2 linked regions of the Thiorhodovibrio frisius genome follow. The protein of the gene in region 2 binds, or shares a complex with, the protein of the main gene of each other region. Links are inferred from orthologs where the notes say so. Each region holds a gene or a part of one and is shown on either strand. Other genes may lie near its edges. The genes, in order: mnmE and mnmG.

What was found.
Region 1: the proteins of mnmG (region 2) and mnmE are in contact, whole or in part, in a solved structure (PDB 9HIP), measured with the Escherichia coli proteins. The link is inferred for Thiorhodovibrio frisius from one-to-one orthologs.

Annotation. Positions count from the first base shown.
Region 1 is NZ_CP121471.1:5,410,594-5,416,538, forward strand. What follows is about bases 1,312-4,283. They hold mnmE (tRNA uridine-5-carboxymethylaminomethyl(34) synthesis GTPase MnmE), read right to left. Parts: upstream 3,512-4,283; coding sequence 2,111-3,511; downstream 1,312-2,110. Other genes in these bases: Thiofri_RS24585 (hypothetical protein), read left to right, coding at 1,312-1,461; mobA (molybdenum cofactor guanylyltransferase MobA), read left to right, coding at 1,479-2,108; yidC (membrane protein insertase YidC), read right to left, coding at 3,563-4,283. In the rest of the region: more of Thiofri_RS24585, read left to right, coding at 1-1,311; more of yidC, read right to left, coding at 4,284-5,257; membrane protein insertion efficiency factor YidD, read right to left, coding at 5,250-5,474; rnpA (ribonuclease P protein component), read right to left, coding at 5,480-5,881. UniProt on the Escherichia coli protein: Exhibits a very high intrinsic GTPase hydrolysis rate. Involved in the addition of a carboxymethylaminomethyl (cmnm) group at the wobble position (U34) of certain tRNAs, forming tRNA-cmnm(5)s(2)U34.
Region 2 is NZ_CP121471.1:629,340-637,999, forward strand. The notes cover bases 2,565-5,517. They hold mnmG (tRNA uridine-5-carboxymethylaminomethyl(34) synthesis enzyme MnmG), read right to left. Parts: upstream 5,047-5,517; coding sequence 3,082-5,046; downstream 2,565-3,081. Other genes in these bases: rsmG (16S rRNA (guanine(527)-N(7))-methyltransferase RsmG), read right to left, coding at 2,565-3,070; Thiofri_RS03250 (hypothetical protein), read right to left, coding at 5,235-5,517. Outside these bases: Thiofri_RS03225 (DUF262 domain-containing protein), read right to left, coding at 1-518; Thiofri_RS03230 (ParB/RepB/Spo0J family partition protein), read right to left, coding at 704-1,618; Thiofri_RS03235 (ParA family protein), read right to left, coding at 1,636-2,424; more of rsmG, read right to left, coding at 2,417-2,564; more of Thiofri_RS03250, read right to left, coding at 5,518-7,193; Thiofri_RS03255 (cupin domain-containing protein), read right to left, coding at 7,526-7,897. UniProt on the Escherichia coli protein: NAD-binding protein involved in the addition of a carboxymethylaminomethyl (cmnm) group at the wobble position (U34) of certain tRNAs, forming tRNA-cmnm(5)s(2)U34.

The sequences.
Region 1 (5,945 bases), 4.8 Mb from region 2 along the record:
GACATTCCCGCAGCGCCCGTGATGACGCTTTATCAGTTCAACGGGGCACTGCGTATTCCTTATTACCAAATCGGCGCCTCAGGTCCTGGAGCCGTTGCCGGGTATCTCACCCAGGGCAGCTCGGTCATCCCCTGTCTGGTGGTGCGCAACGGCAAGGCTCTGACTGATGCCAGTGGAACACCCTATGTTGGGTTCAAGATCGTGGTCGATTCGGCCAAGGCCGGGCCTGATGCGACTGCCAAATTCGAGCAGGCACTGGCGCGGCAGGCGTCGCTGCGAGTTGAGAATCACCATTGCGGAGCAGATGTTCGCCATGTGATGAACGTGCGTAAGCTCTATGCGCTAACGAAGGCGCCCTTTTTCGATCCTCCGCGCAGCGGTGCCAGGGCATCTGCGAGTCAAACCAAGAGCAATGGGGAGTCCGACCTCGAGGCTCTGGTCCGTGAGTTTCATAATTCCCAAGAGTGCGCTGGTGTCAATAATAGCCTGCTTGGCCGTCGCGAACGACTAGCCCGCGCCTGGGACGATTTCATCGCCCACAAAAGCAGTAGCGCAGACAAGCAGGCACTCACCCGCGCAAAACATCTCGACTACAGCATGCGCACCGCCATTTACGAGGGCCACCTCGACCGCGGCTGTAACGCCTACGGCGCCTGCGAGCGCGATGTCGTGGTCCTGTCGATTCGCAATCGTGCGATCGGGCAATGCCTCAAGGGCCAAGGCTGTCGATTTCCTGGCGATTTTCAGGGCGTCGCTTCCGATCCCTCGCAGTACAACATTTGGGATGCATTTCTCACCCAGATTTCCGGACTGACCGCCTGCTATTTACGCGATGATCTTGCCAACCGCGACTACTACCAGCGCATTCAGAGCATGCACCACCAGACAGTCGGCGATGCCGAGCGCATCCTTTACGGCGGCGATCAACAGCTCACCCAAGTCTTTCCCGATACGCCAGCGGGAGATCTCACCGAGCTACGCCATTATTACCATCCACCGGCCATGCAAAAATGCTTCCCACAAAAAGACCGCATTGAATACATGAGCGGCGCAGTCGCGGAAAACAACGGCCAATTCGCACTGATTGCCAACACCAGAATTGAAGTCGGCAAGCGGGTCGGCGGCGGTTACACCTTCAAGGAGTTTCGCTTTGACCACACGCCAGATGGCGATCAGTTGCACATTCTCGATAACTATCCCGGCTTTATCGTCGACGCCCGCAAAGTAAGTTTGAAATCCGGCCACAGCTGCACAGCCTACGGCGTATCGCCATCGTGCAGCTTTAGCAATATCAAGCGCTATCGGACAATCCCCAGCTGGCTTAGCGCAGGCAAACCACTGGCACTCAACTGCCGCATTCAGGATCGCGGGGAGAGCTGCAAGGCACCGCCAAGCGACAAACGCGTTCGTGTCGGCGGCGCCTGTGACACCGAAATGATGCCAGTCACGCGGGTCCCTTAGGCTGACGCAAGCCCGGATTGATCCCAAAGTCCGACATCACCGCCTTGATCCTTGCTGGTGGGCGTGGCCGCCGCGTCCATGGCCAGGACAAGGGACTGATGCACTACCAGGGCCGCGCACTAATCGCCTGGGTGCTCGAACGTCTCGCACCCCAGGTGGGATTGGTTCTCATCAGTGCCAATCGCCACCTGGACCAATACCAGGCTTATGGTTGGCCCGTGATTACAGACACCCTTGCCGACTATCAAGGGCCCCTTGCCGGTCTCTGCCAAGGCCTTGAATACGCAAACACCCGCTGGATGATGACAGTGCCGTGCGACGGCCCGCTCCTCCCACTGGATTTGGCACAGAGACTTGCCGGCGCACTTGAGCCTGAACGCGCATCGGTCGCGCTCGCCCATGATGGCAAACAAGCACAGTTCGCCCATGCCCTTATGGCACGCTCCCTGCTGGGAGATTTACGCAGCTACCTGGCCTCCGGAGAGCGTTCCCTAGGTGGCTGGCTGCGCCGCCATCGCCCGATCATGGCGGATTTCTCCGACATCCCGCTGGCCTTTAGCAACCTCAACCATTTAAAGGACTTCTGCGCACCGGCTGCTGTGGCTGAAGCAGCAGATGGATTCTCTGTCGGTAGTCATAAGCCCTAGCACTACTTACCGATGCAGAAGGTGGAAAAAATCTCTCCAAGCAAATCCTCGGAACTAAATTCCCCGGTTAATTCGCCCAGAGTCCGCTGAGCTTGGCGCAAATCCTCGGCCAAAATCTCGGAACCTTGTCCACTTGCAAGACTGCGTTGCGCCTGTCTCAGGTGCCCCTGCGTTTGTTGCAGGGCGACCAAATGCCGTCGCCGGGCAAGAAAAGCGCCTTCAACTCCAGACTGGAATCCCGCACACTCCTTTAAATGGGTCTTCAGATCATCCAACCCCTCGCCACTCTTTGCACAGATGCGAAGTTCCGATGAAGGCGCCAAAGCCCCCTTGAGTGCAAAACAACCGGGCGTCTCGCCAATCAGGTCAATTTTATTTCTGACCACCGTCACTGGCGAACTACCGGCCAACTCCTGCAAATCCCCAGAGGTTGGTCGCTCCCCATCGGCAGCATCGTAAAGCCAGAGGACCAGATCGGAGGATGCGATTTGCTCCCGAGCACGGCGTATGCCTTCCTGTTCCACTAGATCCGTGCTATCGCGAATTCCTGCCGTGTCAACCAGATGCAGTGGCATGCCATCAAGATTCACCTCACTGCGTATCAGATCCCGCGTTGTTCCCGGTGTGGTGGTAACAATGGCCGTATCCCGTCCGACAAGCTGATTTAGCAGGCTCGATTTACCCGCATTAGGCGGGCCGGCAATGACCACTCTGAGTCCATCGCGAATACGCTCGCCCTGGTGACAGAGCCCAAGAAGCTGATCGATATCCTGGCACAGTTGTTCAATGCCTTGAACCATTGCAGGGGCGGTTGTTGCTGGCTTGTCTCCCGCCACGGCATGGAGCTCGCTCGGGTCGATATCCTCATCGGAAAAATCGAGTTCAGCCTCGATCAAAACCCGTTGCCTGGTCAGCCGCGACTGCAACCCGGCGACCTGCTCGCCGAGCGCCCCCTCCAATGTCTGCCTCGCCAGGCGCGCCTGGCGTTGGTTGGTGCTGGCAATGAGGTCGGCCACCGCCTCAGCCTGGGTCAAATCGAGCTTGGCGTTAAGAAAAGCGCGTTCAGTGAATTCCCCTGGCCTGGCGAGCCGGGCGCCTAGCTCTATTACGCGCGCGAGCAGGAGATCGAGTACCACGGGAGCGCCATGCGCTTGGAGTTCCAGCACCGCCTCTCCGGTATAGGAGGCAGGCGGTCGAAAAAATACCGCTATCCCTTGATCGATAGTCTCCCCGCCTGCATCACGAAAGCTTGCCAGCATGGCCTGGCGCGGCGGCAGGGTTTTGCCAATCAGTGCTTCGGCGATCGATTCCACCCGCGCACCGGATACGCGCACAACGCCGATACCACCACGGCCCGTTGCAGTGGCAACAGCCGCAATGGTATCAGGCTCGCTGGCATGCATCGAATCAGAACAGCCGCAGAGCAGCCTCGATGCCGGTATTGAATCGGCCCATCAGGCGCCCTTGCGGTGTTCCTGCTGTTCGATTTTTCGCGTGATGTACCACTGCTGTGCGATTGACAACAGGTTATTCACCGTCCAATACAGCACCAAACCAGACGGGAAGAAGGAAAAGAACACAGTGAAGACCACTGGCAGGGACATCATGATCTTTTCCTGCATTGGGTCTGGTGGCGGCGGATTGAGCTTCTGCTGCACGAACATGGAAACACCCATGATCAACGGCAGAATATAGTAGGGGTCAGGCGAGGTCAGGTTGTCTAACCATAAAATAAAGGGCGCGTGGCGCAGCTCCACACTCTCAAGCAGAACCCAGTAGAGTGCAATAAAAACTGGAATCTGAACCAAAATAGGCAGGCAACCACCAAGTGGGTTGATTTTTTCTTTCTTGTACAACTCCATCATGGCCTGGTTTAGGCGTTCCTTGTCATCACCATAGCGATCCTTCAACGCCTTCATGCGCGGGGTGAGCTTGCGCATGTGGGCCATGGATTTATAGCTGGTTTCAGAGAGTTTGTAGAAAGCCAGCTTGATCAGGATAGTGAGGATAATGATGGACCAGCCCCAATTGCCAACTAACCTGTCAATCTGCGATAACAGCCAATGGATAGGCTCAGCCAGAATGGTCAACCAACCATAGTCGACAGCGAGCTGCAATCCCGGAGCAATCTTTTCCAGGCGGTCCGCCAGCTTGGGTCCGACAAAGAGTTCATCACTATAGGTATGACGCTCGCCGTCACCGAGCGCGATGGGACTTGAGTACTGACCAATAAGATAGCGCGGATCGGCGCTGTCTTTTTCAAGCACCAAGGTGTAAAAGGTCTGAGGCAAGCTCTCCGGCGGAATCCATGCCGCCATAAAATAATGTTGGATCATGGCAACCCAGCCACCGGTAATTTCCACATCCAGCGGCTGTTTCATCATCTCCTTGAAGTCTTCCTTTTTGTACTTGACTTCAGGCCCGTAATAAACTCCGCCAGTATAGGTGGCGACGAACTTCGGCTTATTAGGATCATTCAACTCGGTGCGCTTGAGGAGTTGATAGGCACGCAGGGTCACCGGCTCGCCGGTGCCATTGACAATCTCTTGGGTGACCTCAACCAAATATTTTCCCCGTGTGAAATGATAGGTTTTGGTCACCTCAATGCCATTGGGACCCTCCCAGCGGAAGATCGCCTCTAGCTTATTTTCGTTAGAGTTGAGTTGGTAACTGCTGGCTTGCGGGGTATAAATCGCCTCTGGCGTTGGGAACTCAGACTCAGGCTTCCCAGAAATACCAGATTGCACAATAAACATATTGGGCGGCTGGGCCTTGAGAAGTTGAAATTTCTCCTCGGGGTTCTCGGCGGTAACGGAATAATCAAGCAGCCACAGATTTTCGAGCGTGCCACCGCGTGGGGATATGTCCGCCCACAACACGTCGGTTTCCACCCTGACTGGTGTCAGGCGCGACGTCTTCGCATCGCTCGGAGACTGATCCGCAAAATCTGGCGCCGAAGGCAAGGCCGCCGCACTCTCCGGCAACGGAGGACTGACCACATCCGTACTGGGGGTCGAAGCTTGTTGTGCCGCACTAGTGGCGGTCGCTGCGCTCGGCACCGGGCTGCCATAGTCCTCAACCCAGGCAGAGTAGATCATGAAAAGCACGCCACCCAGCGCGAGAATCAATATCAAGCGGATGTTATCCATTAGGGATATCTCGTTTTTTTTCGGGAACTGGGTCAAATCCGCTGGAGCCCCAGGGCTGACAGCGCAGGATGCGCCAGAGGGCAAAACCAAGGCCCAAAACCGGACCATGGAGTGCCAGCGCCTGGCGCGCGTACTCCGAGCAAGTCGGGTGATAGCGGCAATGTGAGCCAATCACCGGGCTGAGAAAAAGTTGGTAGGCGCGTATCAATGCGCGCATTAGACTCACAAGCGTGCGAGACGCGAGTCCTGGCAAAGTCTGTCCCAATGGTGCGCGAGAGACCGAAAGAGCACCGGGTTTTGGTTGCGAGCCGTCGGTGGCCTGGCGATTACCACAAAATCGATGCTGCTGTCTGTCCATTGGTGCCGTGCCAGGCGAAATGATTCGCGAATGATGCGCTTAATTCGGTTTCTGTCCACTGCTCGCGGTGCTGCTTTGCGCGAAATAGCCAGGCCTAATCGGCACGGCGAAAACTCCGCCTGATCGGGCGACGCGGTATTCGCTCCAATCACTGTGAAAAGTGCGTCACTGGTGCGAATACCATTGCCAAAAACGCGACCGAATTGGGCGGATTTTAGTAGCCGATGGCCTCTGGTAAATCTCTGCGAACGGTCGTCCAGCTGCATGGAGATGCCAACACTTAAAGCGCAAAACGAGGTGCCAGGTGCAGTTCCAGCTCGGAGCCAAAGG
Region 2 (8,660 bases):
AATTCTTTCTTTTTATTTCCTGCTGTTACCCATTCATGAATGGTCCTATAAGCAGATGCCATGTGGGATAAATCAATGTTTGAGTGCTCAGTATTTAAATCCTGTTCATCAATAGTCAGAGAACGAAGAAAGTCGGGGCTCGCAATACGGGTTTCATACTCAATTAACGGTTCCGGTTCTTTTAATTTCCCACGGATTACTTCGTTTATGTAATGAGTAATCAAAAAAATCGTTGTGATACGCTGCTGGCCGTCAATCAATTCGTAAAATGATTTTTCAAATTCTTCTTTATCAGCTTCTTTTACGGTGCGGCGAACTTCACGGGCAACCACAGGCTGAAGGCAGTACCAGGTTTTGTCATTGCTATCAGCGATATCTCTCGGGGTGAAACAATGAATATCTTCAAGCAAATCGATGATCTGTTGTTCTGTCCATCGGTAGCCGCGCTGATATGCCGGGATGAAATAGTTCTTACGAATTAGCTCTGAAACACTTTGAATCGGATTCGTCTCACTCATACTCTTTCCCTTGTTTTATACTGAGTAAATTATCAATTTGCAGTTTCTAAATTACATCAAATATTTCAGGCTACTGAATAGTAAAAATATTTTACTCGCTCAATCAGTGAGTTTACCGAGTACACCTCATACGGCGCCTGTCTCGGGTCATGATGCGAAGCGAATCGTCGGGTCTAGTAAAAAAGTTACTGAATATGCGCCAAAATCCCGTCGAGCTCGTCTAAATTGTTGTAGGCGATCACCAGCTTGCCGGCGCCGCTGCCGCCGTGTTTGATCGCAACGCGGGCGCCGAGGCGGTTGGCGAGGTCGTCTTGCAGGCTGCGAATGTTGGGATCGAGTTGGGGTTTTTCTTTTTGGGCGTCGTCGGTTTCTTCGTTTTGCCAGCGGCGCACCAGTTTTTCGGTTTCGCGCACCGACAGGCCGCGATTCACCACCTCGCGCGCGGCGTCGCACTGATTGCGCCCCTTTAGGCCGAGCAGGGCGCGGGCGTGGCCCATTTCGAGTTGGCGCTGATCCAGATAACTCTTGGTGTCGGGTTCCAATTCGAGCAGACGCAGCAGGTTGGTGACCGTGGTGCGGGACTTGCCTACGGCCTCGGCCACCTGCTGGTGGGTGAGGCTGAATTCTTCTGCAAGGCGATGCAGGGCGCTGGCTTCCTCGAGCGGATGGAGGTCATCGCGCTGGATGTTCTCGATCAGGGCGATGGCGAGTGCAGTTTTTTCGTCGACCTCGCGCACCACGACCGGTATTTTGGCCAAACCGGCCTGCTGGGTTGCGCGCCAGCGCCGTTCGCCGGCGATGATCTCGTAATTGCCGTCATCAAGGCTGCGAACCACAATCGGCTGCAACACGCCCTGGGCGGCAATGGAATCGGCCAGTTCGCTCAGACTCTCGGGGTTGAACTCGCGCCGCGGCTGATAGCGCCCGCGGCGGATGCGCTCGACGCCGAGTTCGGTGATGACCTCATCGGGACGGGCGGTGGTTGGGGATTCGTGCGCCGGGTCGGGCGCCCCGCTGTTGGATTCGCTGCTGCCGCTGCTTGCGCCGCTGCCAAGCAGTGCGTCCAGGCCGCGGCCAAGTCCTTTGCGTTTCGTGCTCATTGTTAGCTTTGGTGCACTCAGGTCACGGCCGGTGCCCGCTCGGCACGGCCAAGTATCTCACCGGCCAGGGCCTGGTAAGCGATGGATCCGCGCGAGCTTGCATCATAGAGAAGCACCGGCAAGCCGTGGCTGGGTGCCTCGGCCAGGCGAACATTGCGCGGGATTATGGTGGTATAGACTTGGGTGCTGAAGTGCTCGATCAACTGGGTGGAGACCTGATTGGCCAGGTTGTTGCGCGGGTCGTGCATGGTGCGCAGAATGCCCTCGACGGCCAACCCCGGATTGCGGCTTTCCTGAATTTGGCGAATGGTGTCGAGCAAGGCTGAAAGCCCCTCAAGCGCATAGTATTCGCACTGGATTGGAATCAGCACGCCGTTGGCGGCGACCAGGGCGTTGATGGTGAGCATATTGAGCGAGGGCGGGCAGTCGATCAGGATCTGGTCGTACTCGCCCGTGATCGCGCTGATGACCTCGGACAGGCTGCGTTCGCGCTGCTCGGTGTTCATCAGGCCGACCTCGGCGGCGGTCATGTCGCCATTCGACGGCAGCAGGTCGAAACCGGGGGCGGGTTCCTCGACCCTGACCCGGCAGGCATTGAAGTCAGCGTCGTTCAGCAGCAGATCGCAGCCGGTGCGTTCCAGGCTGTTTTTGTCCACCCCGCAGCCCATGGTGGCATTGCCCTGCGGGTCCATGTCGATCAGCAGCACGCGGCTTTTGAGCGACGCCAGCGAGGCGGCCAGATTTACGGCAGTGGTGGTTTTACCCACGCCGCCTTTTTGGTTAGCGATCGCGATGATTCTAGCCATAGGTGTCAGGATTGCTGTAGATGCGAATCAAATGGCGCTCGCCAGTGACGAAAGGCACCTCGAGCCTTTGCGCTGTCACGCCAATGCCGGCTGCGGTCAGTGCGGCCATTTCCTCATCAGGTCGGTGGCCCTTGTAAGCGAGCAGCGTGGCGCCCGGCTGGCGCAAATGGGTGCTGCCGGACCAGAGGGCGTCGAGCGGCGCCAGCGCACGAGCCGTTATGGTAGCGAATTTTTCCACCGGCTGGTATGACTCGAAGCGCGCCTGCACCACTTTGACATTGCCAAGCTCCAGACTGGCGGCTGCCTGGCGCACAAAACGGGTCTTTTTGCCGACGCTATCGAGCAGGACAAATTGCAGTTCCGGGCGCGCGATGGCGAGCGCAATACCCGGCAGACCGGCACCCGTGCCTAGGTCCAGCACCGGGGAGGCATCAAAGGCTGCGATTGCAGCCAGACTGTCGAGCAGATGGCGGCCGATCATTTCGAGCGGATCGCGCACGGCTGTCAGGTTAAAACGGCTGTTCCAGTGCACGAGCAGATCGATGTAGTTGAGCAGGGCGTTGCGCTGGGCATCGCTCAGGTCGGCGACGGGGCTGCCGAGGCGCGCGCAGCCCTGATCGAGGCGTTCGCGCAGGGGCTGGCGCATGGAGGCAAGCATCAGGCGCTTTGACGCGCGACGGGCGGGGCAGCATCGACCGGCTGTTTGTCCGCAGCTTTGTCCGTCTGTCCAACCGCGCGACCGATCGACTGGATGCGCTTTAAGTGAATCAGCAGCAAAGACACGGCCGCTGGCGTGACACCCGGAATACGCGCTGCCTGGCCCAGGGTGGTCGGGCGCGTTGCTTTGAGTTTTTCCAGCACTTCGGCCGAGAGCCCGCGCACCCGGTCGAAGTCGAAATCCAGCGGCAGCGGCTGGTGCTCCTGTGCCTGCTGGCGCTCGACCTCTGCGCGTTGGCGCTCGAGATAGCCGGCATACTTGGCCTGGATCTCAATCTGCTCGGCCACGGTGGGATCTGCCACGCCGGGGCCGATGCCAGTGATGGCGATCAGGCGGGCATAGTCGAGCTGGGGGCGGGCGAGCAGTTCAAGCGCGCGTGCCTCGCGTTTCGGTGGCTCGCCGAGATGTTCGGCGAGCGCTTGCGCAGCGGCGCTGCCGGGGCGCACCCAGGTCTCGCGCAGGCGCTGTTGCTCGCAGGCGATGGCCTCGCGTTTGGTCTCGAATGCCTGCCAGCGCGCATCATCCACCAGACCCAGTTCGCGACCGATCTCGGTCAGGCGCAAGTCGGCATTGTCCTCGCGCAGTTGCAGCCGGTACTCGGCGCGGCTGGTGAACATGCGATAGGGCTCATTGGTGCCGCGCGTGATTAAATCATCGATCATTACGCCCAAATAGGCCTGATCGCGGCGCGGAAACCAGGGCTCGAGCCCGCGTACCTGGCGCGCGGCGTTAAGCCCGGCCAGCAGCCCCTGAGCGGCGGCTTCTTCATAACCAGTGGTGCCATTGATCTGACCGGCAAAGAACAGGCCGCCGATGGGCTTGGTCTCGAGCGAGGGCAGCAGGTCGCGCGGGTCGAAGAAGTCGTACTCGATGGCATAACCGGGGCGGGTGATGTGGGCCTGCTCGAAGCCCGGGATGGAGCGCACCAGCGCCTCTTGCACATCGTAGGGCAGGCTGGTGGAGATGCCGTTGGGGTAGATTTCATCGGTGTCCAGCCCTTCGGGCTCGACGAAAATCTGGTGCGAGGCCTTGTCCGCAAAACGAAAGACTTTGTCCTCGATCGACGGGCAGTAGCGTGGTCCGATGCCTTCGATCACGCCGCTGAATAGGGGCGAGCGCGAGATGCCGGCGCGGATGATCTCGTGCGTGCGCTCGGTGGTGCGTGCAATGTGGCAGCTGAGTTGGCGCGGATGATCAGCCGGCGAGCCGAGATAAGAAAACACCGGCACTGGTGTGTCACCGGGTTGCTCGGCGAGCTGGCTGAAGTCAATGCTGCGTGCGGCGATGCGCGGCGGGGTGCCGGTTTTCAGCCGCTCCACCCGCAGCGGCAGCGCGCGCAGGCGCTCGGCCAGCGCCAGCGCGGGCGGATCGCCGGCACGCCCGCCGCGATAATTTGACAGCCCGATGTGAATGCGCCCGCCAAGAAAGGTGCCGGCGGTCAGCACCACAGTGCGCGCGCGAAACTCGAGCCCCATTTGGGTACGCACGCCCGCGACCCGAGCGCCATCGCCATCGAGCAGCAGATCGTCCGCTGCCTGCTGAAACAAGTCCAGCCCCTGTTGCTGCTCTAGCGCGCGGCGCACGGCGGCCTTATAGAGCGTGCGGTCAGCCTGAGCGCGGGTGGCGCGCACCGCCGGCCCCTTGCGGCTGTTGAGAATACGGAACTGAATGCCGGCAGCATCGGCTGCGCGCGCCATCAGCCCGCCGAGGGCGTCGATTTCTTTGACCAGATGTCCCTTGCCAATACCACCAATGGCCGGGTTGCAGCTCATCTGCCCGAGGGTCTCGATATTGTGCGTCAGCAGCAGAGTGCGCGCGCCAAGCCTGGCCGCAGCCAGCGCGGCTTCGGTGCCGGCGTGGCCGCCGCCGATGATAATGACGTCATAGTCTTGAATTGCCCGCATGGATGTTCCGGTCTGGATGGCAGATGTCTGCCAGCTCAGATTACCATGCGCGCGTCTGGCGCGCTTTGGACGTGCCGCCAGACAGGCTGAAGCTGGAAAGCGCCGAATGCACGCGAGTCTGAACCGCTTTGATGATCAAGCACAGCCGGGCGATGCTGGCTGTGCTCTGATTCGTTCCTCTCGCAACTTCAGAAAATCGGCGGGCGGGGGGAGGAATCGCTCCGGATGGGCGCATCCAGAGGGTTGGCGGTCAGTCGATGGGCGGCGGCTCGGCGGCGGGCTTTGTGGGCGCGTGGGTAGGTCGGCACGCCCAAGCGTGGATCATTCGGGTTGATCTGGAATAACAAAAAGTCCTGGCCGGCGTCGCGAATGCTGCGCAGGCGCGAACTGATCTCATGGCGACCGGTGCGGATGGCGATGGCATCCCCTTCGTGCAGACCGGGTTGGGGTGCCGTCAGCAGGCCCCAGCCGAAGTCCTGATCGTAGATCAGCAGCGCGCGCGCCGTCTGCTTGCCGGTCTGCGCCGTCTGGTCGCTGTCCGCGTGCGGATCTTCTTTGGGGCTGGATGCCAAGCTGGGCGTGAGACTGGGGGCCTGCGCGTGGTCAGTGTCGCGCTGGGTGGTGGTGTCGCTGGGCTTGCTAGTCGGTGGTAAGGCGCTGGAGGTGACGGCCTCACTCGAGTGGGCCTCAATCAGGGCAGTGGTGACTGTGCGCACCGAAGCGGGCACGGCGAAACAGGCAAGTTCCTGCACGTCGATCTGCAGGACTCCAGCGCTGCGCAGCATGCGTGCGACGCGCCCGAGATGTGGGCGGGCCATGCCGGATTTGCCGCTGCCGAAGGCCACCAGGGTGCCGACGCTGAGCGCGGTGCTGGTCTGGGCGCCGGGATTTTGAATGCGCCACAGGCGCGCGCTCTGGTGAACCAACTGCCAGGGGTCGCCATCGGTGCGCAGGTTGCTGGGTTGGCGCAAGGGGTCGTGCCTGGCCCTTGGCTGTGAGCTGGGCGATGTCGAGTGCGGAAAGCGCGAGAACACTTGATGCAGCAGGGCGCGGATGGTGGTCATGCCAGCGCTGAGATACAAGGTCTCGGGCTGGTTTAGCGGTTGCTCTGGGAGCTGTTCTGGCGCGCTGTTGTCCATATCGCGCGAGAGCAGCCGGATGCTCGGGCGACGCGCGGCGGGCGGCAGGCCGCGCAAGCGCTCGGGGGTGCGCGTGCCGGCGGGGTCGCGGCGGAAAAAGGCTTGGTGATCGCTGCGGATTGCCTCGGCGAGGCCGCTGTAGTCGAGCGTTAGGCTACCCTTGTCTGCTGCAGCGGGCTGGGGTGGGCCATTGAGATCGGCATGGAGGAAGCGCTGGCAGGCCGTGGACGGTAGGGCGATACCGAGCCGCGCGGCATCCGGCACCAGTGCACAGTAACGGGCGATGAAATTCTGGGTGGTCTTGGGCCAGCTGAACTGGTCGAACAGCCCTTGGAGCTGAAGGTTCAGATACAGCCCCGCGCGGGTGGCGCGGCCATCGGCGTCGGTCAGGAAGTCGGGTGCGTTGCAGGCAGGTTGCGGGTTATCCGGGGTCCTGGACGCCAGCAGGGCAAAAAACACCCGATTGGCGCGCTGCCAGGAGGCGCCGGGCAGGGGTTGATAGCGCAGGCGGTAGAGTTCCATCTCGCGCCAGGTCCACTCAAGAATGCGCAGGGCACCGAGCTGCAGCGGCTGCTGGTTGTTGCGGGCTTGCGGGCTGGCGTAGGCATCGGCCAGCGCCAGCTGATAGGCTCTGACCAACTCGGTCATGCAGCCTTTGAGTTGATCGAGCTGGCTGGCCTGGGCCGGGCGTTCGGGCAAGCCACGGCGGTCGCGGGTTTGTTGTTCAAGCAGCAGGGCGGCCTCGGACCACAGCAGCGCGCCCAGGGATTCTGCTTCCTGCAAACGCTGTGAGGCGCTGATCCGGGTGCGATTGGCACCTTGGAGTTCGGACAACAATTCGGGAAGGGCTTCGTCCAGTGGGCGCCCGCCCTTGATCAGCCGCAGGGAGGTCGGGCGCAGCATGCGGGTGGCACGCCATTGGCTCGGCGTCTCAAGCCCTTCGCGCAAACCGGCGAGCAGGTCGCGCTCGGAGGGGGAGGCGGCAGCAGTGTTTTCGGCAAAGAGCACGACGGCCTCCTACTGGTGTTAACTGGCCCCGGGAAGGCACGGGGCTAGATTTTGCAAAAAGCGAGCAATGCGGCCTCCGTGGCATCCCGATGAACAGTCTTATTAACTGGCATTCTCACGCCAAGCTTCCGGCTTTTGTTGCGCAGGCTCTTACTAGCGAGTCTATCCCAGGACCGGGGCCTTGCCTGTGAGGTGGGTCACGCTTCTGGCGAATGCAGATGGCGCATGCGCACTGGGCTCTGCGCGTGCCAAAATCCGACCAGAGTTCAAAGGGCCTGATTTTATACCGACAATCAGCTTGCGATTGGTACCTTAAGGAGTGGGCCGAGCAGTCAGTCGTCGCACTGGTGGTAGACCGCCGGCTCAAATCTGGGGGTGCAAATGGCGAGAAAGACCAGCGGGACCGAGCCTGTGTTCTGGATGCTCTGCGGACAACCGGGCGGAATATGGATCACATCGCCGGGCTGGACTTGGGTCTCCGGCAGCTCGCCAATGCGGGCAAGGCCCTGGCCCGAGAGAATCAGATAGCGTTCGGTGGTCCGCTCAAGCCAATGTACTCTTGTGGTTACGCCCACGGGCACGGTGGCACGAGCGATGGACAACGCTGGATCATCGCTGCGGTTCCAAGGCTCGAGAATGTCGCAGCCCTCGCGAAAGGCGTAGGAATCGGCTTCATCCGGGCGGTGAATGATGGGGGGCGTCATGATGGTTTTGCCTCGGGAGTTCATCGGACGGTTCCAGTATACTGATATGTTTTCTTAGATGCGGAGACCATTCATGCAGGATATCAGCCCGATCCGCGCCCGCCTTGGCGATTTGAGGGGACGTTTGGAGTCCCTCTGGGGGTATCTTTGACTATGCTGGCAAGGATGAGCGCCTGACCGAGGTGCTGCGCGAGCTCGAAGATCCGAACCTCTGGAACGACCCGGACCGTGCCCAGCGGATGGGGCGCGAGCGCGCGATGCTCGAGAATGTCGTACTGGGCCTGCGCGAGTTGCGCGCCGGGCTTGACGACACCGATGATCTGCTCGCGCTCGCTGTGGCAGAGGAAGACGGGGATACGGTGGACTCTGTTGTCGCCGATCTCGACGGCTACGAGGCGCACATCGCCAAGCTCGAATTTCAGCGCATGTTCTCGGGGGACATGGATGCGAACAACGCTTTTGTCGACATTCAGGCCGGCTCCGGCGGCACTGAGGCACAGGACTGGGCCGAGATGCTGTTGCGCATGTACCTGCGCTGGTGCGAGGCGCATGACTTTAAGACCGAGCTGACGGAATACTCCCCCGGCGAGGTCGCCGGCATCAAGTCCGCCACCGTCGCAGTGCAGGGCGACTATGCCTTCGGCTGGCTGCGCACCGAGACTGGCGTGCATCGGCTGGTGCGCAAGTCGCCTTTCGACTCCGGCAACCGCCGACATACCTCGTTTGCGGCGGTGTTTGTTGCGCCCGAGGTGGATGATTCGGT